One region of the Duganella violaceipulchra genome, then DNA from elsewhere that is predicted to be linked to it. Evidence: predicted binding sites of a transcription regulator. Region 1 holds the regulator's gene; each other region holds the start of a gene.
What was found. Region 1 encodes LexA, which represses DNA repair genes until DNA is damaged. Its sites were predicted from a motif close to ACTGTATNNNNATACAGT; they were not measured.
Positions count from the first base shown of each region.

Region 2: a site for LexA is predicted at 7,587-7,604, ahead of KVP70_RS09540 (error-prone DNA polymerase). Genes of this name have one in related genera too.
Region 3: a site for LexA is predicted at 2,008-2,025, ahead of KVP70_RS31305 (VRR-NUC domain-containing protein). Genes of this name have one in related genera too.

Region 1 is NZ_JAHTGR010000004.1:117,151-126,785, reverse strand. It holds gene folC (bifunctional tetrahydrofolate synthase/dihydrofolate synthase) at 1-801, shown strand, start outside; gene KVP70_RS09050 (SPOR domain-containing protein) at 824-1,834, shown strand; gene KVP70_RS09045 (CvpA family protein) at 1,852-2,340, shown strand; gene purF (amidophosphoribosyltransferase) at 2,380-3,903, shown strand; gene KVP70_RS09035 (cystathionine gamma-synthase family protein) at 3,960-5,204, shown strand; gene KVP70_RS09030 (hypothetical protein) at 5,264-5,758, shown strand; gene lexA (transcriptional repressor LexA) at 5,789-6,427, opposite strand; gene rpsF (30S ribosomal protein S6) at 6,718-7,104, shown strand; gene priB (primosomal replication protein N) at 7,123-7,428, shown strand; gene rpsR (30S ribosomal protein S18) at 7,444-7,734, shown strand; gene rplI (50S ribosomal protein L9) at 7,769-8,221, shown strand; gene KVP70_RS09000 (replicative DNA helicase) at 8,342-9,635, shown strand, end outside.
Region 2 is NZ_JAHTGR010000004.1:223,603-233,237, reverse strand. It holds gene gudD (glucarate dehydratase) at 85-1,425, opposite strand; gene KVP70_RS09560 (MFS transporter) at 1,433-2,773, opposite strand; gene KVP70_RS09555 (porin) at 2,835-3,908, opposite strand; gene KVP70_RS09550 (LysR substrate-binding domain-containing protein) at 4,026-4,910, opposite strand; gene KVP70_RS09545 (TonB-dependent receptor plug domain-containing protein) at 5,004-7,406, opposite strand; gene KVP70_RS09540 (error-prone DNA polymerase) at 7,613-9,635, shown strand, end outside.
Region 3 is NZ_JAHTGR010000031.1:21,467-31,101, reverse strand. It holds gene KVP70_RS31320 (hypothetical protein) at 13-780, shown strand; gene KVP70_RS31315 (hypothetical protein) at 777-1,013, shown strand; gene KVP70_RS31310 (hypothetical protein) at 1,232-1,945, shown strand; gene KVP70_RS31305 (VRR-NUC domain-containing protein) at 2,049-3,689, shown strand; gene KVP70_RS31300 (ATP-dependent DNA helicase) at 3,686-6,019, shown strand; gene KVP70_RS31295 (hypothetical protein) at 6,111-6,293, shown strand; gene KVP70_RS31290 (LytR/AlgR family response regulator transcription factor) at 6,283-7,032, opposite strand; gene KVP70_RS31285 (sensor histidine kinase) at 7,036-8,115, opposite strand; gene KVP70_RS31280 (LiaF transmembrane domain-containing protein) at 8,118-8,825, opposite strand; gene KVP70_RS31275 (LiaF transmembrane domain-containing protein) at 8,834-9,211, opposite strand; gene KVP70_RS31270 (hypothetical protein) at 9,317-9,475, opposite strand; gene KVP70_RS31265 (LysR substrate-binding domain-containing protein) at 9,619-9,635, opposite strand, start outside.

The DNA of each region.
Region 1 (9,635 bases):
GTCGATATCGACCATACCGACTATCTGGGCGACACGCGCGAGGCGATCGGCTTCGAGAAGGCCGGCATTTTCCGCGCCGGCAAGACCGCGATCTGCTCGGACCCGGTGCCGCCGCAATCGCTGATCGACCACGCCGAGGCTATCGGCGCCGACCTGTGGCTGATGGGCCGCGACTTCAACTATTCCGGCGACAAGCAGCAGTGGAACTACGGCGGCCGCTCGCAGCGCCGCAATTCGCTGGCCTATCCTAGCCTGCGCGGCGCCAACCAGATCCTCAACGCCGCGGCCGTATTGGCTGCGCTGGAAGCGCTGAAGATGGAATTGCCGGTCGGCGCGCAGGAAGTGCGCACCGGCCTGGTGACGGTGGAGCTGCCGGGCCGCTTCCAGGTGCTGCCTGGCCGCCCGACCGTGATCCTCGACGTGGCGCACAATCCGCACGCGGCCTCGGCGCTGAACCAGAACCTCGGCAATATGGGCTTCCACCCCTACACCTACGCCGTGTTCGGCTCCATGCACGACAAGGATATCGACGGCGTGATCGCCGCCATGTCCGAGCATGTGGACCACTGGTGCCTGGCCAACCTGCCGTCGCCGCGCGCGGCCAGTGCCTCGGAACTGGCGGCCAAGGTGCAAATCGTGCAGGCGGAAAAAGCCGAGCGCACCATCAATATCTTCGACGATCCGGCCGCAGCCTATGCAAATGCGATCAGCCGAGCCGGGGAGAATGATAGAATTGTGGTCTTTGGATCTTTCCTCACGGTCGCCGGCGTCATGGCGGCACGAAAATCCGCATTCCATTGAACGCACAGGACTGAAATCACGCATGGGCTTGTTCTCGAAACTCGGTAAAAACAAGCAAGAGACCGCTGGTCAGGACAGCGGCTATTACACCAGCGCAGATGACCAGGCCGCGTCGGAGCGCGCACGCTCCAAGCGCGCCTCGTCGGCCGATGGTTCCGCCAACTCCCGCCGCAGCAAAGACCGCGAAGCGGATGATCCGGTGTTGCCTGAAAAGAAACGCGCGCGCCGCCGCCTCGTGGGCGCCATCGCGCTGGCGCTGGGCGTCGCGATCGGCTTGCCGATGGTGCTCGACTCCGAACCGAAGCCGCTGGCGTCCGATATCGAAATCAAGATTCCCGCCAAGGACAAGCCGGCCGAGGCCGCGCCTGTGCCAACTCCGGCCCCGGCCGCCGCCGCGCCGGTAGCGCAGAGCGCCGCGCTGGACAGCCGGGAAGAAATCGTCGACGACGTCAAGCCGGCCAAGCCCGCCGCGCCGCTGGTGGTGGCGCCGGTCAAGGTCGACAGCGCCAAGCGCGACGCCGAACTGAAGGCCGAAGCCAAGGCCAAAGCGGAAACCATCGCCAAGCTCAAGTCCGACAACGAAGCCAAGGCCCGCCAGGACGCCGACTACAAGCTGGAAATCGAACGCAAGCAGGCCGAAGTGAAAGCCGAAGCCAAGGCCAAGGCCGAAGCCGAGCGCAAGCTGGCCGAAGCCAAGGCCGCCAAGCAGGCCGACAGCGCCAAACCGGCCGCGACGTCGGAAGACGCCCGCGCCCTGGCCATCCTGGAAGGCAAGGCCGCCGCCAAGCCTGCGGCCGCCGCCGAAACCGGCCAGAAATTCGTGCTGCAGGTGGCCGCGCTGAGCGACCAGGGCAAGGTCGACGAGCTGCGCGAAAAATTGAAGAAGGCCGGCATCAGCTCCTACACGCAAAAGACGCCGTCCGGTGACATCACCCGCGTGCGCGTGGGGCCGTTCACCAACAAGGATGAGGCCGAAAAAGTGCGGGCCAAGCTGAGCGCCATGGGCCTGAGCGGCCGTCTCGAAACCGTCTGACCCAGCAGGCGCCCGACGTGACGATATTTGATTATCTGGTGATTTTTGTATTGGTCGCATCGGTCATCATCGGCATGGCGCGCGGCCTGGTGAAGGAAGTGTTGTCGCTGGCGGGCTGGGTGGTGGCCTTCGTGGTCGCCAATGCCTACGCCGCCGTGCTGGCGCCGATGCTGCCGTCGGTGGTGCCGGGCGAGGTGCTGCGGCTGATCCTTGCCTTTATCGCACTGTTTGTCGGTGTGAAGATTTTGACGGGCCTGTTGGCCATGGCGCTGGGCGCCTTGCTCGATGCCGGTGGCCTCAGCCTGGTCGATCGCGCGCTGGGCATGGTGTTCGGCTTTGGTCGCGGCCTTGTCATTGTGCTGGCCGGTGTCATCCTGTGTGGGATGACCTCGGTACCGCAACAAGCATTCTGGAAGGATGCGCTATTGAGTCCGTTCGCGGAGACCGGAGCGCATACGGTGAAAGCCTTGCTTCCCGCTGCCATGGCGCAGCATGTGAATTTTTGAATTCTTTAAATCAGTAGCACCCAGTCCAGGAGCAACATCATGTGTGGCATCGTCGGCGTCGTTTCTCATCAACCTGTCAACCAACTGCTGTATGACGCATTGCTGCTGCTGCAGCACCGCGGCCAGGATGCGGCAGGTATCGCGACCAATCACAGCAGCATGTTCGCCATGCACAAGGCCAACGGCCTGGTTCGTGACGTTTTCCGTACCCGTAACATGCGTACGCTGCAAGGCAATTCCGGCATCGGTCACTGCCGCTATCCAACCGCCGGCTCGTCGAGCGAGGAAGAAGCGCAACCGTTCTACGTCAACGCCCCGTTCGGCATCACCTTGGCGCACAACGGCAACCTGACCAACTGGGAACAGCTCAAAAAAGAAATGTTCCAGAACGACCGCCGCCACATCAACACCGATTCCGATTCGGAAGTGCTGTTGAACGTGCTGGCCCACGAGATCCAGAAAGCCACCACCGGCATCTCGATCGACGCCGACACGATTTTTGAAGCCGTGACCGTGCTGCATCGTCGCGTGCGCGGCGGCTACGCTGCCGTGGCGCAGATCGCCGGCGTCGGCCTGCTGGCCTTCCGCGATCCGTTCGGCATCCGTCCGCTGTGCCTGGGCATCAACGAAACCGAGCAGGGCGCCGAGTACCTGATCGCCTCCGAGTCGGTGGCGCTGGAAGGCATGGGCTTCCGCTTCGTGCGCGACATCGCGCCGGGCGAGGCGGTCTTCATCGACGCCGACAAGCAGCTGCATTCGCGCCAGTGCGCCGACAATCCGTCGCTCAATCCATGCGTGTTCGAGTTCGTCTATCTGGCGCGTCCGGATTCCGTCATCGACGGCGCCTCCGTGTACGCCACCCGCCTGAAGATGGGCGAGTACCTGGCCGAGAAGATCAAGCGCGAATTCAAGGACGGCGAGATCGACGTCGTCATGCCGATTCCGGATTCGTCGCGTCCGGCCGCGATCCAGCTGGCGCTGGCGCTGAACGTGGAATACCGCGAAGGCTTCATCAAGAACCGCTACATCGGCCGCACCTTCATCATGCCGGGCCAGGCCGCGCGCAAGAAGTCGGTGCGCCAGAAGCTGAACGCCATCGCCTCCGAGTTCAAGGACAAGGTCGTGCTGCTGGTGGATGACTCCATCGTGCGCGGCACCACCAGCCGCGAGATCGTGCAGATGGCGCGCGAAGCCGGCGCCAAGAAGGTGATCTTCGCTTCGGCGGCGCCACCGGTGATCTTCCCTAACGTGTACGGCATCGACATGCCTACCCGCGACGAGCTGATCGCCTATGGCCGCAGCACCGAGGAAGTCTGCCGCGAGATCACCGCCGACCACCTGGTGTACCAGGACATCGACGCGTTGAAGCGCGCCATCTCCGACGTCAACCCGGCGCTGAAGAACTTCGAGGCTTCGTGCTTCGACGGCGTCTACGTCACCGGCGACATCTCCAAGGACTACCTGGACAAGCTGGAATACGCGCGCCACCATCCCAAGGCCGCCGGCCCCGAGGACGCTGGACGCTCGCAACTGAATCTGAATCTCGCGACCGCCGAAGGCTGATGTCGCGCCCGGTGCGGATGAGTCCGCACCGGGCTTTTTTTTTTGACTGCTTGAATATGAACGACAAGAAGAACTACGGCTTCACCACCACCATCCTGCACAACGATCGCCAGAAGGGCATCGAGCACGGTTCGCTGCACAAGCCCATCCACACTTCGGTCGCCTTCGGTTACGCCGACGCGCGCCAGTTGGCGTCCGTGTTCCAGGGCAAGGAGCCGGGCTTCCGCTATGGCCGCCAGGGCAACCCGACCATCTCCGCGCTGGAGGACAAGGTCAACCAGATGGAGCAGGGCGTCGGCACGATCTGCTTCGCCACCGGCATGGGCGCGATCGGCGCCGTGTTCCAGTCGCTGCTGCGCGCGGGCGACCATGTGGTGTCGTCGTCTTTCCTGTTTGGTAACACCAACAGCCTGTGGCAGACCACCATGGCGCAGGGCGTGGCCGTGTCCTTCATCGACGCCACCGACGTCGCCAACGTCGCCGCCGCCATCACCGACCAGACCCGCGTGGTGTTCGTCGAGACCATCGCCAATCCGCGCACGCAAGTGGCTGACCTCAAGCGCATCGGCGAGCTGTGCCAGCAGCGCGGCATCCTCTACATCGTCGACAACACGATGACCACGCCTTACCTGTTCCGTCCGAAGGCTGTCGGCGCCGGGCTGGTGGTCAACGCGCTGACCAAGTCGATCGGCGGCCACGGCAACGCCCTGGGCGGCAGCCTGACCGACACCGGCGCCTACGACTGGACCCGCTACCCGAATATCTACGAGAACTACAAGAAGGCCGCGCCGCTGCAATGGGGTCTGGCGCAGATCCGCGCCAAGGGCTTGCGCGATTTCGGCGCCTCGCTGGCGCCGGAAGCGGCGCACCACATCGCCGTCGGCGCCGAGACGCTGGCGCTGCGCATGGAACGCACCAGCGCCAATGCGATGGCGCTGGCCAGGCTGCTGGAGGCGGACGAGCGGGTGGCCGCCGTCTATTATCCTGGCCTGGCGTCGCACCCGCAGCACGCCATCTCCGGCGAACTGTTCCGCAGCTTCGGCTCGCTGCTGAGTTTTGAGCTGAAGGACGGCATCGACTGCTTCGACTTCCTGAACCGCCTGAAGCTGGCGATTCCGGCTTCCAACCTGGGCGACACGCGCACTTTGATCATTCCGGTGGCGCACACCATCTTCTTCGAGATGGGGGCGGAACGCCGGGCGTCGATGGGCATCGCCGAATCGTTGATACGGGTGTCGGTCGGCATCGAGGATACCGACGATCTGTTGGACGATTTCACCTGCGCACTGGAAGCTTGCTGAGCATCGCGCCGAGTTGTGATAATCTAAGCTTTCAATTTTGCTAAGCGGGAGGGGGTGTTATGAGAGCAGCATGGGTACTTGCCTTGACCGTGCTGTCGACTAACGCCTTCGCCGACGAGCAGGCCCGCCGCCTGGCGCGGCAGGCCGAGATCGAGTACTACACCAGCCACTACGACGGCGCCGATATTGCGCTGGCCCGTTTCAACTGCCAGCCTCCTAACATCCCGATGCGCCCGGCGCTGGCCGGCGGCCCTGCGGTGACGCGGGCGCTGGCCGCGTGGCGCAGCTGCTACGACCAGTTCCTTGCCAATTACAATGCCGCGCTCCCGGTCGGCAAGAGCATCCCGCCCGACCTGGCCGACCTGATGACAGATGATGAAATGGACGCCGCGCAGACGTTGATGAGCGAGGTGTTCGTGCGCGTGGCGGATGAGGCCAAGCGCCAGGCGGATGCCGTCACGCTGGCGCAGGCCGCGTGGGAAGGCCGGCGCGGCGACATCGCCTTGAGCGCGCGCGACCTGTCGCATCTGCCGGAGACGGCGGGCAAGCGCTAGGCGCGCAAGCCGCCGGTCCTGCCGCAATGCTTAGTGCCAGCTGCGCATCAGGCCGACCGCCAGGCCTTCCAGCGCGAACTCGTCGGCTTCGGGATCGACCTTGATGATCTTGAAGTCCGGGTTCTCCGGCAGCAGTTCGACGAGCGAGCCGGTCTTGCGGTAGCGCTTGACGGTGACGTCGTTGCCGATGCGGGCCACGACGATCTGGCCGTTCTTGGCGCTATCGACTTTTTTGACGGCCAGCAGGTCACCGTCCATGATGCCGGCGTCGCGCATCGATTCGCCGCGCACCTTCAGCAGATAGTCCGGGCGGGAGGAGAACATGGCCGGATCGACGCTGTAGCTGGTCTCCAGGTTTTCCTGCGCCAGCATGGGCGAGCCGGCGGCCACGCGGCCGATCAGCGGCAGCGACATCATCAGCGACACCGGTGCCTTGGAGGCGGCCGGCTCGGCGTGCACGCCCAGCAGGCGGATGCCGCGCGAAGTGCCGGCGGCGATCTCGATCGCGCCCTTGCGCGCCAGCGCCTGCAAATGCTCCTCGGCCGCGTTGGCGGATTTAAAGCCCAGCTCATTGGCGATTTCGGCGCGGGTCGGCGGGAAGCCTGTGTTTTCGATGGCATCCTTGATCAGATTGAGAATTTGTTCCTGTCTTGCGGTGAGCTTGATCATAGAGTGCTTTAGGCCTGTGTATATAGACAGTCTGTATTTTTGTACAGTGTGAGACGAAATGCAAGGGAATTTGTTGCTTAGCACGAAATAATTTCATGGTGGGGTCAAGTCTGACATTCGGACACGGCCTCGACCGTAGCTTCGTACTACGGTCGAGGCCGTGTCCGAATGTCAGACTTGACCCCGGATTGTCTTTTGGCGGAAAAGCTGCTATAGTCGCGGGCTTACCTCTTCCCACACCTGTCTTGACGCCAGGGTGGGCTATATTCACAGTCCTTAAGGGAGTTTGCATGCGTCACTATGAAATAGTATTTATCGTCCATCCGGACCAGAGCGAGCAAGTGCCCGCCATGATCGAGCGTTACAAAGCCTCGGTAACCACCCGCGGCGGCTCCGTGCACCGTGTTGAAGATTGGGGCCGTCGTCAGATGGCTTACTCGATCCAGAAACTGGCTAAAGCACACTACATCTGCATGAACATCGAATGCGACAACGAGACCCTGGTCGAGCTGGAAACCGCCTTCAAATTCAATGATGCCGTGCTGCGTCACCTGACCGTCAAGATGAAGAAGGCGGAAACCGCTCCTTCGCCGATGATGAAGTCGGTACAACGTGAAGATGCAGCGAAATCGCATCGCACCGAAGCTCCAGCAGTTGCTGCTGCTCCTGCGGCCTAATTGTTGCCAGGAACCGAGCTGAATCAGCTCCAGTTTATTGCCCTCATCGCCGAACGGGACGCCTTGCGCTATACCCCGGCCGGCATGCCGATCGTGAACGCTGTACTCCAGCACCGATCCCAGCAGATGGAGGCAGGCATCGCCCGATTGAGCGAGTTTGAAATTTCCGCGGTTGCCGCGGGCGAGATTTCAGGCCGCTTCAGTCAGGCGCCACTGGCAGGCATGTATCAGTTCACCGGTTTTCTGAACAAGAAGAATCGCAATAGCAAAAGCCTGGTGTTTCACATCATTGATTTTAGTGCTGTCCCAGACAGCTCAATTTAGATACAGGAGCCTAAAATGGCATTCGGTAAAAAGTTCGACAAAAACAAGCTCAAGCTGAAAGAAAAGCGCAAGCAACAGAATCCTTTGTTCAAGCGTAAGAAATTCTGCCGCTTCACCGCAGCAAACGTAGAACAAGTTGACTACAAAGACGTCGACACCCTGAAAGACTTCGTCCAGGAAAACGGCAAAATCATGCCAGCACGTCTGACCGGTACCAAGGCGCACTACCAGCGCCAAGTTGACACCGCAATCAAGCGCGCTCGCTACCTCGCGCTGCTGCCTTACACCGATCTGCACCACGCTTAATCGCGTCGTCTAGATAAGATCCTGGAGAAGAACTATGCAAATCATTCTGTTAGAAAAAGTCGTCAACCTGGGCAACCTGGGTGAAGTCGTTAAAGTTAAAGACGGTTACGCACGTAACTTCCTGATTCCGCAAAAAATGGCTCGCCGCGCTACCGCGTCCGCCGTTGCTGAATTCGAAGTCAAGCGCGCTGAACTGGAAAAAGCTGCTGCTGAAAAGCTGGCCGCTGCTCAAGCTCAAGGCGAGAAACTGAACGGCATGACCGTGAACGTTTCGCAAAAAGCTGGTGTTGACGGCCGTCTGTTCGGCTCCGTCACCAACTTCGACATCGCTGAAGCGCTGACCAAAGCTGGTTTCGCTGTTGAAAAAGCTGCTGTGCGCATGCCGACCGGTCCTCTGAAGACCGTTGGCGAGCACCCAGTGAGCGTCGCTCTGCACACCGACGTGGTGGTGGAAGTGACTGTTGCTGTCGTAGGCGAAGCTGCCTAATACTTTTCCAGACGGAAACGTCTGGTAAGTGTTGTAACACATTGAAAAGCCGGGCTTGCCCGGCTTTTTTCTCGTCATAAATTTGTAATACGGCCCAAGCAAGCAGGTATAATTCGCGCCATGAACGCCCCCTCCGATCCGCAAGTAGATTCACTCCGCGTCCCGCCGCATTCCATCGAAGCAGAACAGTCCGTTATTGGCGGCCTGCTGCGCGATAATGCGGCGTTCGACCGCATTGCGGATATGATGCATCCGGAAGACTTTTACCGCTACGACCACCGCATCATCTTCGAGCAGATCGTCAAGATGATCAACAGCTCGCGGCCGGCGGACGTCATCACCGTGTTTGAAACCCTGACCCAGCTGGGCAAGGCGGAAGACGTGGGCGGCCTGGCCTACCTGAACGCGATGGCGCAAAACACGCCATCGGCCGCCAACATCCGCCGCTACGCCGAGATCGTCCGCGATCGCTCTGTGCTGCGCCAGCTGATCACGGTCGCCGACGAAATCTCCGGACAAGCCTTCAGCCCGCAGGGCAAGGAAGTCAAGCAGATGCTCGACGAGGCCGAATCGAAGATCTTCGCGATCGCCGAGCAGGGCGCCCGCGGCTCGGCCGGCTGGACCGCCGTGCAGCCGCTGCTGACCCAGGTGGTCGAGCGCATCGACGAGCTGTACTCGCGCGAGAACCAGTCCGAGATCACCGGCGTGCCGACCGGCTTCATCGACCTCGACCGCATGACCTCGGGCCTGCAGGCGGGCGACCTGGTCATCGTGGCCGGCCGTCCTTCCATGGGCAAGACCGCATTCTCGGTCAACATCGGCGAAAACGTCGCGATCGAAGCCGGCCTGCCGGTGGCGATCTTCTCGATGGAGATGGGCGGCGCCCAGCTGGCGATGCGTATGCTGGGCTCGGTCGGCCAGCTCGACCAGCACCGCCTGCGCACCGGTCGCCTGAACGACGAGGATTGGCCGCGCCTGACGCACGCCATCCAGAAAATGAACGACGCTCAGTTGTTCATCGACGAAACCCCTGCACTGAACCCGATCGAGATGCGCGCCCGCGCGCGCCGATTGTCGCGCCAGTGCGGCAAGCTGGGCCTGATCATCGTCGACTACCTGCAGCTGATGACAGGCTCGACCCAGGGCGACAACCGCGCCTCCGAGATCTCGGAGATTTCGCGCTCGCTCAAAGGCCTGGCCAAGGAATTGCAATGCCCGGTGATCGCGCTGTCGCAGCTGAACCGCTCGCTGGAGCAACGCCCCAACAAACGTCCCGTCATGTCCGACTTGCGCGAATCCGGCGCTATCGAGCAGGATGCGGACGTCATCATCTTCTTGTATCGCGACGAGGTCTACAACCCGGACTCGCCCGATAAAGGAACGGCCGAGATTATCATCGGTAAGCAGCGTAACG
Region 2 (9,635 bases), 110 kb from region 1:
GGCAGTGTAGAACGGCATCGGGTTCAATGGCGTTAGCGATGTGTAAGCAAACGTTACACATCAACAGCCTGCGACAATCCAGCCCTATCGCACCAGGCAAGGGCGCTTGTTGTCGAACTGCCAGTTAGGAACCAGGAACTGCATCGCCGCGGCATCATCCCTGGCCCCGAGCCCCAGGTTCTTGTAGGCTTGATGGGCCTTCTCCAGCTCAACCATGTCCAGTTCGACACCCAGGCCGGGCCGGGCCGGAACATGTATCATGCCGCCCTCGATTTTCAATGGTTCCCTGGTCAGGCGCTGGCCGTCCTGCCAGATCCAGTGGGTATCGATCGCGGTCACCTTGCCGGGCGCCGCCGCGGCGACGTGGGTGAACATCGCCAGCGAAATATCGAAGTGATTGTTCGAGTGCGAGCCCCAGGTCAGACCGAACATCTGGCACAGCTGGGCGACGCGTACCGACCCCTGCATGGTCCAGAAGTGCGGGTCGGCCAACGGGATGTCGACCGATTGCAGCTGGATCGCGTGCGCCATCTGGCGCCAGTCGGTCGCGATCATGTTGGTGGCGGTCGGCAGCCCCGTCTCGCGGCGGAACTCGGCCATGACTTCGCGGCCAGAGTAGCCGTTCTCCGCACCGCATGGGTCTTCCGCATACGCCAGGATGCCATGCTTGTCGCGGCAGACGCGGATCGCCTCCTTGAGCAGCCAGCCGCCGTTCGGGTCCAGCGTCACGCGGGCCTGCGGGAAGCGTTCGTGCAAGGCGACGATCGCCTCCATCTCTTCGTCGGCGGACAACACGCCGCCCTTCAGTTTGAAATCGTTGAAGCCGTAACGCGCGTGCGTCGCTTCGGCCAGGCGCACGATGGCTTGCGGCGTCAGCGCTTCCTCGTTGCGCAGCCTGAACCACGCATCGTCGGCATCGGGTTCGCTGCGATAGGCCATCGGCGTCTTGTTGCGGTCGCCCACGTAAAACAGGTAGCCTAGCATCTCGACCGCTGGACGCTGCAAGCCATCGCCCAGCAGCGCCGCGACCGGCACGTTCATGAACTGCCCCAGCAAGTCGAGCAGCGCCGACTCCATCGCCGTCACCGCGTGGATGGTGGTGCGCAGGTCGAAGGTCTGCAGGCCGCGGCCGCCGGCGTCGCGGTCGGCGAAGGCGGCGCGCATCGTGTTGAGCACGCTGTTGTAGTCGCCCAGCGTTTTGCCGATGACAAACGGACGTGCGTCTTCGATGGTCTGGCGGATTTTCTCGCCGCCGGGAACCTCGCCCAGGCCGGTATTGCCGGCGCTATCGGTCAGGATCACGATGTTGCGGGTAAACCACGGACCGTGGGCGCCGCTCAGATTGAGCAGCATGCTGTCCTGGCCGGCGACGGGAACGACGCGCATGTCGGTGACGACGGGGGCGTTGGTGACGATGTGATTCATATGGGCTCTAGCGTGGTTGAGATATTGGGTTCAGCGAAGTGGTCAGCGAGACGCGTTTGATATCGCCGACAATGAACAGGTAACAGAAGATGGCCATCGCGGCATTGGCGCCGACAAACACCAGCGCACCCGAGAACGAACCGGTGTTTTGGACGATGTAGCCGATGACGATGGGGGTGGTGATGCCGGCGGTATTGCCAAAGGTATTGAACAGGGCGCCGCTCAGGCCGCCGGCTTCCTTGGGCGACGTGTCCGACACCACCGCCCAGCCCAGCGCGCCGATGCCCTTGCCGAAGAAGGCCAGCGACATGATGGCGACGACCAGCATATCGGTCTCGATGTAGTTACAGGCGATCATGCTCATCGACAGCAGCATGCCGATCACGATAGGCAGCTTGCGCGACACCGACAGCGAATAGCCCGCCTTGTTCAAGCGATCCGACAGCCAGCCGCCGCTGACGCCGCCAAGGAAGCCCGCGATGGCGGGCAGCGAGGCGACAAAGCCGGCCTTCAGGATCGTCATGTGGCGCTCCTGCACCAGGTACACGGGGAACCAGGTGAGGAAGAAATAGGTGAGCGTGGTGATGCAATACTGGCCGATGTACACGCCCAGCAGCATCCGGCTGCCGAGCAGCTCCTTGATGCAAGCCATGGTGTTCACCTGCGCGGGCTGGGCGGCGTGCTGTCCGCTTTCCAGATCGACCAGCGCGCCGCCTTGCTGGATGTACTGCAGCTCGCTGGCGCTGATGCCGGGGTAATCCTTGGGGCCGTAGATCGTCTTGAGCCAGACGAAAGCCATGAAGATGCCCAGGGCGCCCATGACGAAGAAAACGCTTTGCCACCCGAAGGAATGCACCAGCCAGCCCATGATAGGCGCGAACAGCACCGTGGCGAAGTATTGCGCCGAGTTGAACACCGCGGCGGCAAGGCCCCGCTCGTGGGTGGGGAACCACGACGAGGCGATGCGGCTGTTGCCGGGGAACGAAGGCGCCTCGGCGGCGCCGACCAGCAAACGCAGCACGAACAGCAGCACCACCGCCGCCCCGCCGGTCACGAATCCCGCAGCACCGGTGAACAGCGTGAAGGTGGACCACAGGAAGATGCTGAAGAAGTAGGTGATCTTCGATCCGAAACGGTCGAGCAGCCAACCGCCCGGAAGCTGGGTCAGCACATACGACCAGGCAAACGCCGAGAAGACGAAGCCCATCTGGATCGCATCCAGCGAGAGTGCTTTTTTGATTTCCGGCCCGGCGATCGAAATCGTCGCGCGGTCCGCGTAATTGATGGTGGTAATCGCAAACAGCATGGCCAGTATGGCCCAGCGTTTGCGCGTCTGCGGCTGGGCCATGCTGACGGCCTGGGTGACTTGAGCTTGTTCCACGGTGTGTCCTGTACTTTGTTATGCCGGTTTAGAAAGTGTGACGCATGCCGAGGTTGTAGCCAGTGTTGCCAGTGCCGCTTTCAGTGTTGTTGGCGACCGTGTAGCCGGCGCCGTTTTTGTTGTGGATATGGCCGTATGCGGCGTAGAGCGAGGTGCGTTTCGACAGTGGATGCAGATAGCCGATACCCCAGGCATTGGCATCCTGGTTGAAGCCGGTACGGTCGTCCTTGTGCATCACCGAGCCCAACACGGTACCCGGGCCGGCTGGCGCGCTGAAGCCCAGCAGGTAGTCGCGGCCATCGGTCGAAGCCGTCGGTTTGACGCCGCCATAAGGATTGTTCGGGTTGCCCAACGGCGCGGCGTTGTCGCCTTTGTCGACGCCGTAGCCGAGATTGACCTTGATCCAGCCGAAGTTGTAGTTCGCGCCCAGCAGCGTGTTGCGCCCCAGGGTGCGGTTGACCGCCGGGGTGGCGCCGTTGGCCGCCACGTCGGAATTCTTGCTGTTGTAGGCCAGGCGCACAGTCAACGGCCCCGTCGCGTAGCCGATCGCTGCGCCGAACTGGCGCCCGGCCCGGATAGTCGACTGCTCGCCGGCGCTGTAGAACGCCTCGCCATCGACGCCGTTTACGCGCGGCGACGCATAGCTGATCGTATTGCTGGTGCGGATATTCGTGCCGGAGTCCGGGAACAAGTTCTTGGAGCTGCCTGCGTAACCGGTATTGAACGGGTCGACGATATTGACCAGCGTGGTGTGGTAAGGCGTGTACTGGCGGCCGAGGGCGATCGAGCCGATCGCGGTTTTCAGTCCGACCAGGGCCTGGCGGTTGAATATGGTGCCGGCCGCGTCGATCTCGCCGGTGTCGATTTTGGTGCCGGCCTCCAGCGTGAAGAATGCCGACATGTCGCCGCCCAGCTCCTCGCTGCCACGGAAGCCGATGCGCGAGGCGGAGCCGGCGCCGCTGGTCACCTTGGTGAGGTTGCCGGCACTGCCGCCGCGATCGCCGACGATGGCGGCATCGACGATGCCGTAGATCGCGACCGAGGACTGGGCTTGTGCCGTGGCTGCGCCCAGGGCGAGGACTATTGCTGCCGCTTGTTTCATGCTGTCTCCTTGATGTATTTTTTATGATTGGCTTGCAAATCAATCATAGGGCTGGCATCCATGCATCACCAAACCAAAGAGTGTCGCCATCGATTCAATTAATGAATCGCTGCGGAGTCAGTCAGCGTGAAACGTCGGCAATACCTCTCGTTTAAAGACAGCTAATACAGGGTTTTCGTTGTCGCGCCGGTGAACGCACACCATCTGCACCGGTTCGGTCTCCATCTTTCTCATCACCAGACCGTCGAACCTGAGCCGCCCCGCGCCTTCGGCAATCAGGGCCACGCCCAGGCGGGCGCGGACCAGGGCCAGCATGGTGTGCACCTGGCCGACGTGTTCGATAATGTCCGGTTCCACACCCGCCTTGGCGAACCGCTCGCTCAGCATCTGATGAAACGGCCGCGCGTCAAATGGCGAGTACATCACGAAAGGCTTGCCGTGCAAGCTCTGCAGCGTAGGCTCCAGCGGCCAGTTGCCGGCGTCGTCCTCATGGATGGCCAACATCAGCGATTCGGTCGCCAGCAGCGTGGTTTCAAGTTCCGCGTTGAGTGTGTGCGGGCGCATCAGGCCCAGGTCCAGCTCGCCTGAATTGAGCGCCTCGACCTGCGCCGTGCTGACCAGTTCCTTCAACGTCAGGGAGATGCCGGGGCAGCGCTCCCGCAGTCGCCGGACCACCTCGGGGAGCAAGCTGTAGCCCGACGCGGAGGTGAAACCGATGGCCAGATGTCCCTGCTCGCCCTTGGCGGCTCGGCGCGCCGTGAGCACCGCCTCGTGCGACAGCCGAAGGATGCGCGTGGCCTCCGGCAGGAACGCCTTGCCCGCGACGGTCAGCCGCACCACGCGGCTATTGCGCTCGATGAGCTCGGCGCCGACATTATGCTCCAGCAGCCGGATCTGGCGGCTCAATGGCGGCTGCGTCATATTCAACCGCTCGGCCGCGCGGCTAAAGTGCAGCTCCTCGGCCACGGCGACAAAACAGCGCAACTGGCTGATCTCAAACATCTTCCACCTCTCGCGGCGTTAAAAAACCCCGTAAGTTGCTGGTCAACTTACGGGGTTCAGTGTACAGGCGCGGCAGCTTCCGCGAGCGGAAGCTTAGAACTTGACGTACAGGCGGCCGAAGTAGGAAGCGCCGTTCAAACCGAACTGCACGCTTTCATACTTGAAACCGTTGTCGGTCTCGTCGGCGTTCTGCGACGTCGGCTTGACGTTGAAGATGTTGTTGCCGCCGAAGGTGAACTTCATGTTCTTGTTGATGCTGTAGGTGAAGCTCAGGTCGGCCGAGGTCTTCGACTCGTAGTGCTGGTTAGGCACGCCGGCCGCCGTACCGCTGAACGTGCCCAGGGTTTGCGGACCGAAGTGGATGATCTTCAGGTCGCTTTCCCACGGGCCGGTCACGTAGTCGAAGCCCAGCGTGGCCTTCGAGCGCGGCGCGCCTTGCTCGATGTACAGGCGTTCCTTCTCCGACAGCAGCACGTCCTCGAAGCCTTTGAGCGAAGCCGGCGGGTGGATGCCGGTCACTTCCGTCTTGCTGACGTTGAGCGCCAGGAAGGTGGTCAGCTTGTTGGAACCGAAGTTGGTCTTGTGCGACGCGGTCAGGTCCAGGCCCTGGGTCTTGGTGTCGACCGAGTTGACGAAGAACTGCGCCTCGCCCACGCCCAGCTTGGCCAGGCGCTCGGCCAGGTCGGGATAGGTGTCGGCGTTGAAGCGGCCCGACAGCACGATGCGGTCCTTGATCTTGATGTTGTACAGGTCGGCGGTCACGGAGACGGCGGCGTTCGGCGTCCAGGTGGTGCCCAGCGTGAAGCTGGTCGACTTTTCTTCCTTCAGTTTCGGGATGCCGGCCGCGTTGGCGACGGCGCCGCCGTTGGGCGCCAGCACCACGTCGGTCGGCACGCCGCCGATGAAGTCGGTGAAGGTCGACGAGAAATAAACTTGTTGCAGCGACGGTGCGCGGAAGCCGGTGCTGCCCGAACCGCGCAGCAGCACGCTGTCGGCCACGCGCACGCTGCCGGCCAGCTTGCCGGTGACGGTGGAGCCGAAGTCGCTGAACTTCTCGTAGCGCAGCGCGCCCTGCAGCTTGACGGTCTTGCTCAGGTCCGCTTCCAGGTCGAGGTAGGCGGCGGTGCTGTGGCGCTTGGCGTTGACCTGGTCGGCCGGCTGGAAGCCGGGGAAGCCCTGGCTGCCGGCGTTGCCGCCGAAGCCGATGCCGTCGACGTCGTTGTACGAGCCGGGCTCGCCGGCGAAGATCTTGTAGTTCTCGCTGCGGTACTCGCCGCCGAAGGCGACGTTCAGGCCGTCGCCGACCAGGCCGTCGTAGTAGTGGTTCAGGTCGAGGTTGGTGGTCAGCTGCTGGAACGAGAAGCCGCCCGCATCGAAGCGGTCCGGGCTGATGCCCTTGCCGCCGGCCAGCAAGTCCTTGTTGGCGATCGAGGCGTTGATCGTATGGCTGATGTTGTAGCGCATCTTGTTGTAGCCATAGGTCTGCGACACATCCAGGTTCCAGTCGCCGACCGTGCTGCGGTGGCCGAGGATGGCGTACTGGTCGTCGATGTCGGCGTTGATGAAGGGCACGAAGCCGTTCGGGTACATGGCCGCCGAGTTGCGGCTCGGGATGTCGTCGGAACCGATGCCGCCGCGCGCGAAGGCGGCGCTGGAGGCGTTGCGGGTCTGGCCGCCGGCGGTGAAGTACAGCTTGCCCGTGCCGGTGGTCGGCAGTTCGCCGTTCAGGTAGATGGTCTGGTTCTTGGTCTTGGTGTCGCCGATGATGCGCGGGTTGTCGGCCTCGGCGCGGTTGGAACGGCCGCGGTCCAGGTATTCGCCGGTGATGCCGAGCGAGCCGCCGTTGCCGATCTCGAAGCCGCAGTAGGCCGAGGTCATGTAGTTCTTGCCGTCGCGCTTGGAGTATTCGCTGAAGCCGGCGACGGCTTCGCAACCCTTGCTTTTCTTCAGGCCGATGTCGATCACGCCGGCGATCGCGTCCGAGCCGTACTGGGCGGCGGCGCCGTCGCGCAGCACCTGCACGTCCTTGATCGCCAGCAGCGGAATGGTGTTCATGTCGGTGCCGGTGTTGCCGCGGTTGCGGGCGCCGAACAGGTTGACCAGCGCGGTGGTGTGGCGGCGCTTGCCGTTGACCAGCACCAGGGTCTGGTCGGAACCGAGGCCGCGCAGCGCGGCGGAGTCGACCAGGTCGGCGCCGTCGGAGCCGCTCTGGCGGGTCGAGTTGAACGATGGCGAGATGTAAGTCAGCGTTTGCGCCAGGTCGAACTGGCCGCCTTGTTCTGTGGACTTGCTCATCGGGATGATATCAACCGGCACCACGGTGTCGGTGGACGAAGTGGTCGCGCGACGCGAGCCGACCACGCTGACCGATTGCATCGGGGTGTCTGGCTTGGCTTCCTGCGCTGACTGCGCGAAAGCGGATGGTGCGAGGCTGAGGGCGGCTGCGCCGTAAAGGCTGAGCAGTACTGCATGACGTAATTGGGTGTTGGCGAACAAGTTTTCTCTCCCGTGAAAAATTTGATTTTAGTCAAATAGCTCATCAGGACATGACTTTTCTGACAATTTTGCGGCCAAACTTTATTTACTGTTGTTTTGTCGCGCCAGAGTGGCGACTGCACTACGTAGTGCTACGTAGCGTCATAGTTTTAGCCGATAAGCCGGCGCGCGGTGTATTATACTGTATAAAAACACAGTGACAAGCCATGACGCCCATCGCCACGCCGTCCACGCAGGGCTTGCCGGCCTATGCCGAGCTGTTCTGCCTGACCAACTTCTCCTTCCTGCAAGGCGCCTCCAGCGCCGAGGAGCTGGTCGCGCGCGCCGTGCAGCTGGACTACGCCGCCCTGGCCATCACCGACGAATGCTCGCTGGCCGGCGTAGTGCGCGCTCACGCCCAGGCCAGGGAGGCCGGCCTGCCGCTGCTGATCGGCAGCCATTTCCACCTGAAGCATCCGGACGGCAGCCCGGCCTTGTCGCTGATCGCGCTGGCGCAGGACCGCGAGGGCTACGGCAATCTCTGCGAGCTCATCACGATAGCGCGCAACCGGGTCGCCAAGGGCAGCTACCTGCTGACGCCGGCCGACCTGGCCGCGCCGCCGCCGGCCTATGCCCACTTGCAAGGCTTGTCCGGCTGCCTGATGATTTTGCTGCCGCATTACCCGGCGTTCCAGCCGGACGACGTCGACCGCCTGCACGCGCAGGCGGCGTGGATGGAGGTGACGTTTCCGGGCCGTAGCTGGATGGGCCTGAACCTGTTGCAGCGCGCGCTGGACGAGGCGCACCGCCTCAGCATCGACGAGGTGGCGCTGCAGCACGGCATGCGGGTGGTGGCGCTCGGGCATGTGTGCATGCACGTGCGCTCGCGCAAGCCGCTGCTCGACACCTTGTGCGCGGTGCGGGTCGGCAAGCCGGTGGCCGAGTGCGGCTACGCGCTGGCGCAGAACGCCGAGCAGCACCTGCGCTCGCGGCTGCGGCTGGCGAACCTGTATCCGCCGCAGGCGCTGGCGGAAACGCTGAACATCGCGCGGCAGTGCAGCTTCAATCTGAGCGAGCTGCGCTACGAATATCCGCATGAGCTGGTGCCGCCTGGCCACACGCCGGGCAGCTATCTGCGGCAGGAAGTGTATGCCGGCGCGCAGCGGCGCTTTCCGGCCGGCGTGTCCGACAAGGTGCGCGGGCAGATCGAGAAGGAGCTGGTGCTGATCCGCGAGCTGAAATACGAGCCTTATTTCCTGACGGTCTACGACATCGTCCGCTTCGCCCGTTCGCAGGACATCCTGTGCCAGGGCAGGGGATCGGCGGCGAACTCGGTGGTCTGCTATTGCCTCGGCGTGACCGAGGTCGATCCCGAGCGCAGCAATATGCTGACCGGGCGTTTCATTTCCAGGGAACGCGACGAACCGCCCGACATCGATGTCGACTTCGAGCACCAGCGGCGCGAGGAAGTAATCCAGTACATCTACAAAAAATACGGCGCGGACCGGGCCGCGCTGGCGGCCGTCGTCATCAGCTATCGGCCCAAGAGCGCGCTGCGCGACAGCGGCAAGGCGCTGGGCGTGGACCTGGCGATCGTCGAGAAGGTGGCCAAGGCGCACCACTGGTTCGACGGCCGCAACGACCTGCTGGGCCGGCTGGCCGAGTGCGGGCTGGACCCGGAGTCGCAGCTGGCCCAGCAATGGGCCGCGCTGGCGGTGACCTTGCTGGGCTTCCCGCGCCACCTGTCGCAGCACCCCGGCGGCTTCGTCATCGCGCACGAAAAGCTGTCGCGGCTGGTGCCGATCGAGGCGGCGACCATGGAAGGACGCTGCGTGATCCAGTGGGACAAGGACGACCTGGAAGAGCTGGGCCTGATGAAGGTGGACGTGCTGGCGCTGGGCATGTTGACCGCGTTGCGGCGCGCGCTGGCGCTGGTGGGCGCGCAGCGCGGCGCGCCGTTCCGCATGCAGGACATTCCCGCCGAGGACGCCGCCACCTACGACATGATGTGCGAGGCCGACACCATCGGCGTGTTCCAGATCGAGTCGCGCGCGCAGATGAGTATGCTGCCGCGCCTGCGGCCACGGGTGTTTTACGACCTGGTGATCGAGGTCGCGCTGGTGCGGCCGGGGCCGATCCAGGGCGGCATGGTCCATCCCTATCTGCAACGGCGCATGCGGCGCGAGGACGTCCACTTCCCGCCGCGGCTGGAGGAGGCGCTGGGCCGCACCCTGGGCGTGCCGATCTTCC
Region 3 (9,635 bases), on a different contig from region 1:
TTTTCCGGATCCATGCATCCTGACCAACAGTTCGACGATCAGAACCTGATGCGCGCTGAGGCGATTCTGCTAGCACATGAGGTCGCACGCGACTACTTCCAGGGCGAACTCTACGATCGCCATAACAACCGTTTGCAAGGTATGACCCTTGAACGCCAGGCCGGCGACGTGCTGGATCTCGATGAAGTGACGGTTGGACGCTTGTTCATGATTCCTGACGGCTCCATAGTCTGGGCACTGAAGGTGGGCGAAAACGCCGATGCCCCGGCTGGTCTGGATATCCAGTCCAGCAATCCCTTTCTCGCCGAAGACGAAACCAATAGCGTGATTGCATTCCGTGACGAGATCGGACCTGCCATGTGGCTGGATGCGCTATATATTCGCCGGCTCATGCTCACGCACAATGCCCCCGAGCGTTTGGCGACAGTGTCGTTCGGACTGATGGCCATCACCGCATACCGACTGGGATTTCAACATATCAGCCTCTTCGCCGCCGGAATGGGGCCGCTTGAACCAAATGATCCCGACAGCTTCATCGGCTATGACGTATGGCCAAAATTCGGCTTTGACGCCCCCGTCATTCCTGCTGAATTGAACCGTTTCCCGATACGGGAATTGGACTCCGCTCACACGGTACAAGAAGTCATTGCAGCAGCGCCTGGATGGTGGGCAGCGCATGGCACAGGACGAAGAATGCAATTCGACCTGACCGCCGGGAGCCGTAGTTGGAACGTTCTGCTAAACTATCTGTACGAGGCATTGCAGGAGCAGCAGCCATGACAACCGCAAAGAAAGCCCAAAGCACCAGCTACAAGCTCGAAGCGGCTGTACGCCGCTCCAAACGGGCCGCCATGCATATAGTCCTTGAGCGTGAGGTCCAGCCGACGGAAGGCAAGATTCGCGTCGCACTGGGCGGAACTCCCATTCCCCGCGATATGCAGGAATCACTATTCAGCTCTTCGGCTATTAATATCCCGGAATTCGGTTTAGCTCGTAAAAAGTTGGGCAAATGAAGGTCTGGAGATACCTTCGGTAGCTGCTTCAGCCTTCACCTGCGGAGCCTCAGGTACCGCCGTTCATCTTGCGTCAAGCGGAAAATCATGTTCGCATTGTGAACGAATCCGCGCAGATCGCGGCTAAGAGCACAGTCCTTGAGACTCGCATATCCAGGCTCGGTGTCGCCAATGACCACTTGGCGCAACTAAAAGCGCTGTCTGCGAACTACCCTCGCATGCAAATCACTCGCCTTGCGCAGTTTGAACTCGACATCAAGAAAATCGAGGCGGAGGTTCGGGAGTTAGAGATGCTTCACCCTCTACAACGTGATGATCTACACGACGGTTGGGTCTACCGCGTGCCGCTGCGCTTTGATACTCCATTAAGGTTCCTGCTTCAACACGGCAACGAACATAATGATAAGACCCTGCATCCCGCTCACCTTCCGTCGGAACATGGCTATTGGCAGCCAAAGCTAAAAAGTTTTCGGGCTATGGGAATCGACATTGATGAAGGGCCGCAGTCAATGATGGCGTCACCTATCGGTCCCATTCCGCTGGATGGCGGCGCCTACCTAAAATTTCTGATCGTAGTCCGTTCGGCGGCCGAAGCCCAAGGGACCATTCAACAGCGCCGGGAGCTAATCACGGCAGAACTAACGCGACCTCAGTGGGAGCAATTCATTGCACACCCCGGCCATCACGTCGATCAAATTTGCGATTACTACTTTCCGAGCTTTCTTGCTACAGTTCCTAGTCTCCCCCGAGATACTGCGACTGCGATGTGGGAAGTTGCAATGAATACTCCCGAAAAAATCGAACTGGCGACAGACGAGCAGCTACTGGCGTTCAAGGGCATTGGGCCGGCCGTCCTGCGCAAGTTGAGAGCCAGATGCAGAGAGGTCACCAAGCACCGCAACGAGCCCAGAGGCGACGTGGTAAATCAATAAAGACGATTCAATAGATCGCCCAACTTTTTATTTTGCTGGGCAAGCGGCGCCGAACACGATACACTGTACATAAACACAGCTATCGCGGCAGCTTATTCCGGCAATGATCAAAGTTCTAGAAAATCCCTTGTACTACCTGGACAACTTCCATCAGGTACTGACGTGGATAGGCGACCGCTACGACGACTTGCTGACCGCCGAGGAGCGCGACTTCCTGGCCGCCTTCCCCGCCCTGCCGCAAGCGTCGCGCGCGCTGTTCGTGCGCATGGTGATGCGCAAGGGGACGGTGTTCCGCGCCAGCAAACTGGTGTACGCCGAGATCGGCAGCACGCATGAGGCGGCCCGTCCGCTCGTTGCCTTGGGCCTGATCGAGGAAGACCCGGCGCTGGACCTGGACCAGCTGTTCGAACTGCTGCAAAAACCCGAGATCGGCAAGATCTTCCAGCTGCCCCCGCACCTGCGCCAGCTGCGCAAGGCCGACCAGCTGGAAGCGCTGCGCGCGCAGTACGAAGGCGAGCACCGCTACTCCGGCTGGTACCAGGGCTCGGGCGACCACTGCTACCGCAACCTGACGCAGGAACTGTGCGACCGCCTGCGGCTTATTTTCTTCGGCAACTACCACCAGGACTGGACCGAGTTCGTGTTGTCCGACCTCGGCATCTACCAGTACGAAAAGGTCGACTTCTCGCCGGCCGCGCGCGGCTTCCGCAGCCGCCGCGACATCGACGACTTCCTGGCGCTGCACCGCTGCCATGAACGCTTCATCGAAGGCGAAGCGCCGGCCGACGTGATCCGCGACCTGCCGCCCTGCCCGGCCGACAACGAATGGCTGCGCAGCCGCCGCGACAAGCTGACCTTCCAGATCGCCCAGCACCTTGAAAAGCTGGCCGACTGGCCGGCCGCGCACGCGCTGTACGCCAGCTGCAACTACCCCGGCGCCCGCGCGCGCGCCGTGCGCGTGCTGGAAAAAAACGAACAGCCGCGCGCCGCCTTCGAGCTGCTGCAAGCGGCGCTGCAGGCGCCGGAAAGCGAAGCCGAACGCCAGCAACTGCTGCGCATGCAGCCGCGCCTGGCGCGCAAGCTGGGCCACGCCAAGCCGGCGCCGCACGCGCCCGCGCAGCCGCTGCGCATCGACCTCAGCCTGCCGCCGCCGCCGCAAGCGAACTACGTCGAGTTCGTCGTGCGCGACCACCTGACGCGCGCCGACGCCCCGGTCTACTACGTCGAGAACGCGCTGATCAACTCGCTGTTTGGCCTGCTGTGCTGGGACGCCGTGTTCAGCCCGATACCGGGCGCCTTCTTCCATCCCTACCACCGCGGCCCGGCCGACCTGCACAGCGCCGATTTCCAGCGCCGCCGCGCGCAGCAGTTCGCCGCCGCGCTGGCGCAGCTCGACGGCGACCAATACCGCGCCACGATACGCGCCAACTTCGCCGCCAAGGCCGGCATCCAGTCGCCCTTTGTGTATTGGGAGGCGCTGGACCCGGCGCTGCTCGACCTGGCGCTGGACTGCATCCCGGCGCTGCACCTGAAGCGCGCCTTCGAGCGCATCCTGGCCGACATCAAGGCCAACCGCAGCGGCTTCCCCGACCTGATCCAGTTCTGGCCGGCCGAGCGCCGCTACAACATGATCGAAGTCAAAGGCCCGGGCGACCGCCTGCAGGACAACCAGCTGCGCTGGATAGCCTACTGCGCCACGCACGACATGCCGATCTCGGTCTGCTACCTGCAATGGGCGGCTTGAGCGTGCCTCGCTACACGATCGCCGTGCGCGCGCTGTGCGAGTTCACCGCCAAGACCGGCGACCTCGACCTGCGCTTCACGCCGTCGCCGACGGCGCAGGAAGGCATGGCCGGCCACGCCGTCGTGACGGCGCGGCGCGACGACGATTACCAGACCGAGCTCGCGCTGTGCGGCGATTTCGGCCCGCTGCACGTGCGCGGCCGCGCCGACGGCTACGACCTGCGCGCCCGGCGCCTGGAGGAAATCAAGACCTACCGCGGCGACCTGAAGAAGATGCCGGACAACCAGCGCCAGCTGCACTGGGCGCAGGTCAAGATCTACGGCCACCTGCTGTGCGCCGACCAGGGACTGGACCAGGTCAACCTGGCGCTGGTCTACTTCGACATCGGCAGCCAGAAGGAAACCGTGCTGCAGGAAGAGCATACGGCCGCCGGGTTGCAGGCCTACTTCGCGCAGCAATGCACGCTGTTCCTGCAGTGGGCACAGCAGGAAATGGCGCACCGCGCCGAACGCGACCTGCAACTGAAGGCGATGCGCTTTCCGCACGCGGACTTCCGCTCTGGCCAGCGCCAGCTGGCCGAGGCGATGTACAAGGCCAGCAAACGCGGCGTGTGCCTGCTGGCGCAGGCGCCCACCGGCATCGGCAAGACCGTCGGCAGCCTGTTCCCGATGCTCAAAGCCAGCGCCGAGCACGGCGTCGACAAGCTGTTCTTCCTGGCCGCGAAAACCTCGGGCCGGCAGATGGCGCTGGACGCGGTCGAGGTGATCCGCAGCGGCGCGCCGCTGCTGCCCTTGCGCACGCTGGAGATGGCGTCCAAGGCCAGCGCCTGCGTCAACCCGGACCAGGCCTGCCACGGCGATTCCTGCCCGCTGGCCAGGGGTTTCTACGACCGCCTGCCGGCCGCGCGCCAGGCCGCGCTGGACCTCATGCTGCCGCCCGCGTCCGCTGACTCCGCCCCCACCCTGCTCGCGCTGGACCGCGACACGCTGCGCGCGGTCGCGCTGGCGCACCAGGTCTGCCCCTACTACCTGAGCAGCGAGATGGCGCGCTGGTGCGACATCGTCATCGGCGACTACAACTACTACTTCGACCTCAGCGCCATGCTGCACAGCCTGACCTTGCTCAACGACTGGAAGGTCAACGTGCTGGTGGACGAGGCGCACAACATGGTCTCTCGCGCGCGCAAGATGTATTCGGCCGACATGGAGCATGCCGCGCTGCGCCTGCTGCGCAAGCTGGTCCCCGAAGAATTGAAGAAGCCGCTGGACCGTGTGCACCGCCAGTGGAACCAGCTGGAAAAAGACCAGTCGGCCGAATACCAGTCCTACGCCGCGCTGCCGGAAAAATTCATGGGCGCGCTGCAGACGGCGGCCACCGCCATCTCCGACTACATGGCCGACCATCCGTCGTATGTCGACGCCGATCTGCAGGCCTTCTACTTCAACGCGCTGCTGTTCACGCGGCTGGCCGAGAGCTTCGGCGAGCACGCGCTGTTCGATATCGAAAAGTCGGAAGGCGCGCGCGCCAGCCATTCCAACTCCGTGCTGTGCCTGCGCAACATCGTGCCGGCGCCCTTCCTCAAGCCGCGCTTCGAGAGCACCCACAGCACCGCGCTGTTCTCGGCCACGCTCAGCCCCTGGAACTACTTCGGCGACATGCTGGGCATGCCGGACACCACGGCCTGGGTCGACGTCGAATCGCCGTTCGTGGCCGAGCAGCTGTCGGTGCAGGTGGCCGCCCACATCTCCACGCGCTACCAGCACCGCCAGCAATCGCTGCGCCCGATCGCCGAGCTGATGGGCGAGCAGTACCGCCGCCAGCGGGGCAACTACCTGGCCTTCTTCAGCAGCTTCGACTACATGGACAAGGCCGCCAATCAGTTCGCCGAACGTTATCCCGAGGTGCCGGTATGGCGCCAGTCGCGCCGCATGGACGAGGCGGAACGGGCGCAGTTCCTGGCCCGCTTCACGCTCGACAGCGAGGGCATCGGCTTCGCCGTGCTGGGCGGCTCCTTCGGCGAGGGCGTCGATTTACCGGGCGCGCGCCTGATCGGCGCCTTTGTCGCCACGCTGGGCCTGCCGCAGATCAACCCGGTCAACGAGCAGATCCGGCTACGCATGGACGCCATCTTCGGCGCCGGCTACGACTACACCTACACCTTCCCCGGCATGCAAAAGGTGGTGCAGGCCGCCGGCCGCGTGATCCGGACACAATCGGACCGCGGCACCGTGTACCTGATCGACGACCGCTTCGGCCGTCCCGAAATACAACAGCTGATGCCGGCCTGGTGGCGCATCGATGTCGCGGGCGCAGCATCGCCGCCGCCATGATGATAGCAATATGCAATCAACAGTGACTAGCATGTCTGCTATATTGGCTTGAACGCGCTAGCGGGAAGCCGACATGAGACCACGGGAAAACATGCGCCTGTCGAAGGCCATACAACAAGCCGTCGTCATCGACGCCACCAAGGGCGCGGCCTTTGCATGGGCTTATCTTTCCTCGTTTGAAGTCCCCAGCGCCACCATTTTGCGGGTACTCTCCGGCGCCCGCAAACGGCGCGAAACCGACCCTTTGCCGGAACGTCGGGTGACTACTGAATGACCGCGCGTATCTTCTGGTAGCCGCTGCGGCTGACCGGCACCCTGCCGCCGTCCTTGAGGATGGCGACATAGCTGTCCTTGGTGGCCTGCTCGATGCGGTCCACGCAGGCGATGTTGACGATCCATGAGCGGTGGATGCGCAGGAACTGCTGCGCGTCCAGCTGCTCTTCCAGCTCCGCCATACGCTGGTTCTTCAGGTAGGACCTGCCCTCCGAGCGTATCTGCACGTAGTCGTCCTGCGCCTCGATAACCTCGATCTTGTCGCTGTTGATGACGTGGACCTTGGCGCCGTCGCGTATCAGCACACGGCCCAGCGGCTTGTTGCGGCCGGCCGCCTCGCGCACCATGCTGGCCAGCGCGGCATCTCCCTCGGCCTTGCCCACGCCTTGCTCCAGGTTCGCGCGCGCGTGCGCCAGCGCCTGGTCGAAGCGCTGCTGGCTGAAAGGCTTGAGCAGGTAGTCGAGCGCATGGAACTCGAAGGCCTTGATCGCGTACTGGTCGAAGGCGGTGGCGAAGATGTAGCGCGTTTTCCCGCCCGCCAGCTCGGCCACCTCGAAGCCGTCCAGCTTGGGCATCTGGATATCCAGGAACACCAGGTCCGGCGCCAGCTCGGTGATCGCCTTGACCGCCTCGAAGCCATTGGCGCATTCGGCCACCACCTCCACGTCCGGGTGCTCGGCCAAGTACTCGCGCACCACGCCGCGCGCCAGCATTTCATCGTCGACGATAATCACACGCATGCTCTACTCTCCCTCTTCGCCTGTGTGCGCGGGCATTGCGATGTCCACGCCAAAGCTGTTGTCGATACGTCCCCAGTGGATGCTGGCTTCGTGTTTGTAGGCGCCGGACAAACGCTGGCGCACATTGCTCAGGCCGATGCCGTGGCCTTCGCTGCGGATGGACGCCATGTCGGCGTCGACCGGATTGTCGACGCGGATGTGCAGCATCGAACCGGCGCGCCGCGCCGTCACCCGTATCGTGCCGCCGTCCGGCATATTGCAGATGCCGTGCTTGACGGCGTTCTCCACCAGCGGCTGGATGATCATCGGCGGCACCAGGCAGGCGGCGGCCTGGTCCTCGACCTGCTCCTCCACCTGCAGGCGCGCGCCGAAGCGTACCTGCTCGATCGCCAGGAAGTGGCGTATCAGCCGCATCTCCTCGCCCAGCGTGACTTTTTTATGCGCCTCCATACCCAGGCTCTGGCGGAAGAAGCTGGCCAGTTCCAGCGTCATGCGGCGCGCCGCCTTCGGGTCCTGCGAGGTCAGCGCGCTGATCGAATTGAGGCTGTTGAACAGGAAGTGCGGATCGATCTGCGTGCGCAGCATGCGCAACTCGGCCTCCTGCGCCATCAGCAGCGATTCCAGCTCGCGCTGCTCGGCGCCCTTGGCGCGCACGAATTCGATCACCAGGTAATGCACCGCCGCCGCGAAGCCGTACAGCAGGATGCCCAGGCCGACGATCAGCGCCGACAGCTGCGGGCTGAAGGCGATGCCGGCCCAAGAAACACCCAGCATCAGACAGGCGCCGTTCCAGGCGCGTCCCACCGCCAGCCACAGGAAGCCAGACACCACCGCCGCCACCGTCAGCACCAGCGCGGTGGCGGCTGGCCTGCTGCCGCCCAGCGGATAGGCGCGGCACAGGTAGTAGGACGAATAGCCCGCCGCGAATGCGTACAACAGGTTCAGCGGAATCGCGAACATCATGGCGTTGGCGGCCGGCGCGTCGTTCGCCAACGCGATCACGCCGCCCAGCGCGATCCCCAGGAACAGCCACACCAGCAGGTAGATGGTGATGCCGCGCCGGCTGGAGGCAATCTCCTGCATGCCTAGTTACGCACTTCCAGGCCGCCCATGATGGCGTAGCCGCGCACGATCAGGCGCTTGTTCGGCGCGGCGGGCGGCACGGTCTTTTCTTCGAAGCCGCCCATGATGGGCGTGCCCTGCAGGACCACGGTCCAGTCGATCGGCACCTTGATGGTGATCCCGCCAAACATCGAGAACACGTTCAGCACCGCCTCGCCATTGATCGAACTTTGTCTCAGGTCCAGGTCGCAGCCGCCCATCACCGTGGTGATCTCGCCGCCGCGGAAGTCCGGCGACGTGATGCGGCGCTTGAAGCCGCCCATGACGGCCGTGATGTTGACGACGGCGTCGTCGCTGGCCGTGTCCAGCATCTCGCCGCGCTGCTCGAACAGCCAGCGGCTGTTGGGGGAACGGAACACCACCGACAAGCCGGCGGCGATCAGCAGCAGCGGCCACAACGAGCGCCAGCTGATGGAAATGAAGCCGGTTTCCTTCAGCAGCATCATGCCGCCGACCAGGATCAGCGCGCCGCCGACGATGGCGCCGGACGACGAGCGGGTTTGCAGCACCTTCAGGATGCCGAAGAAAATCAGCGCGGTGGGCCACAGGTGCAGCGTGAATTCCAGGTCCAGCCAGCCGAGGTTATCGAGCAGGAAGATCATGCCCATGGCCACGACGAACAGGCCGACGACCATCTGCGAGGCCGGATTCCTTTGACGCTTCTCTCTCATTCTGTCTCTCATTTCGACTCCCTGTTCGCTGCGAAGATATTGTCCAGCAAAGGCCGCAACAGCATGCCGACGCCGGTGGCCACCACCAGCGCAGGCCAGGTTTCGCCAAAGCCCCAGCCCCAGATGTGGTTGAACGATACGTACCACCAGCCGGCGAAGAAGATCTCCCACAGGCCGCTCAGCAAATAGCGCGGCGTGGTCGGCGGGATGATCTTGGTGAGGCCGGAAATGACCAGCAGCCACGGCCACCAGCGCCAGAAGTTCATCGGGTTGAAATCGAGCTCGATGATGTCGGCGCGGTCCAGCAGCAGCAGGCAGCCGGCGACGATCAAGCCGGTGCCCCAGACGATTTGCTGGCGCCAGCGGTAGGCGGTGTAGATACTCATGTCAGTCCCCCAAGTCGGTATGGGATAACAATACCGGGGAACGGCTGGCGGGGAAACCGCTATTCGGCGAACAGCGGATAAGGGACGGTGAACGGCGAAAGCGAGTCAGGAGCGGCCGTTGCCGACCTTTTGCTCGAACATCAGCATGCCCCAGCCCAGCTGACGCCGGATCTCCTCCGGCGTGGGCGGCGGCTTGGTTTCATGCGAGCGCCGCTTCAGGTAGGCGCGCACCAGATATTTGGATGGATGAGTAGTCTGCGACATGATGGCCTCCTGATGGCGGCGACGCGTTGTTGGTGCCGATACTTGAGGCTATCGGCTCACCTGCTGCCCGATTGCTCAAGCACGCAGGGCCAGTGTAGCGCCGCACCGGAGGGCAATCTGTACGGCGCCGCACACTGAAAACCTCAGAGCTTTTGCTGCA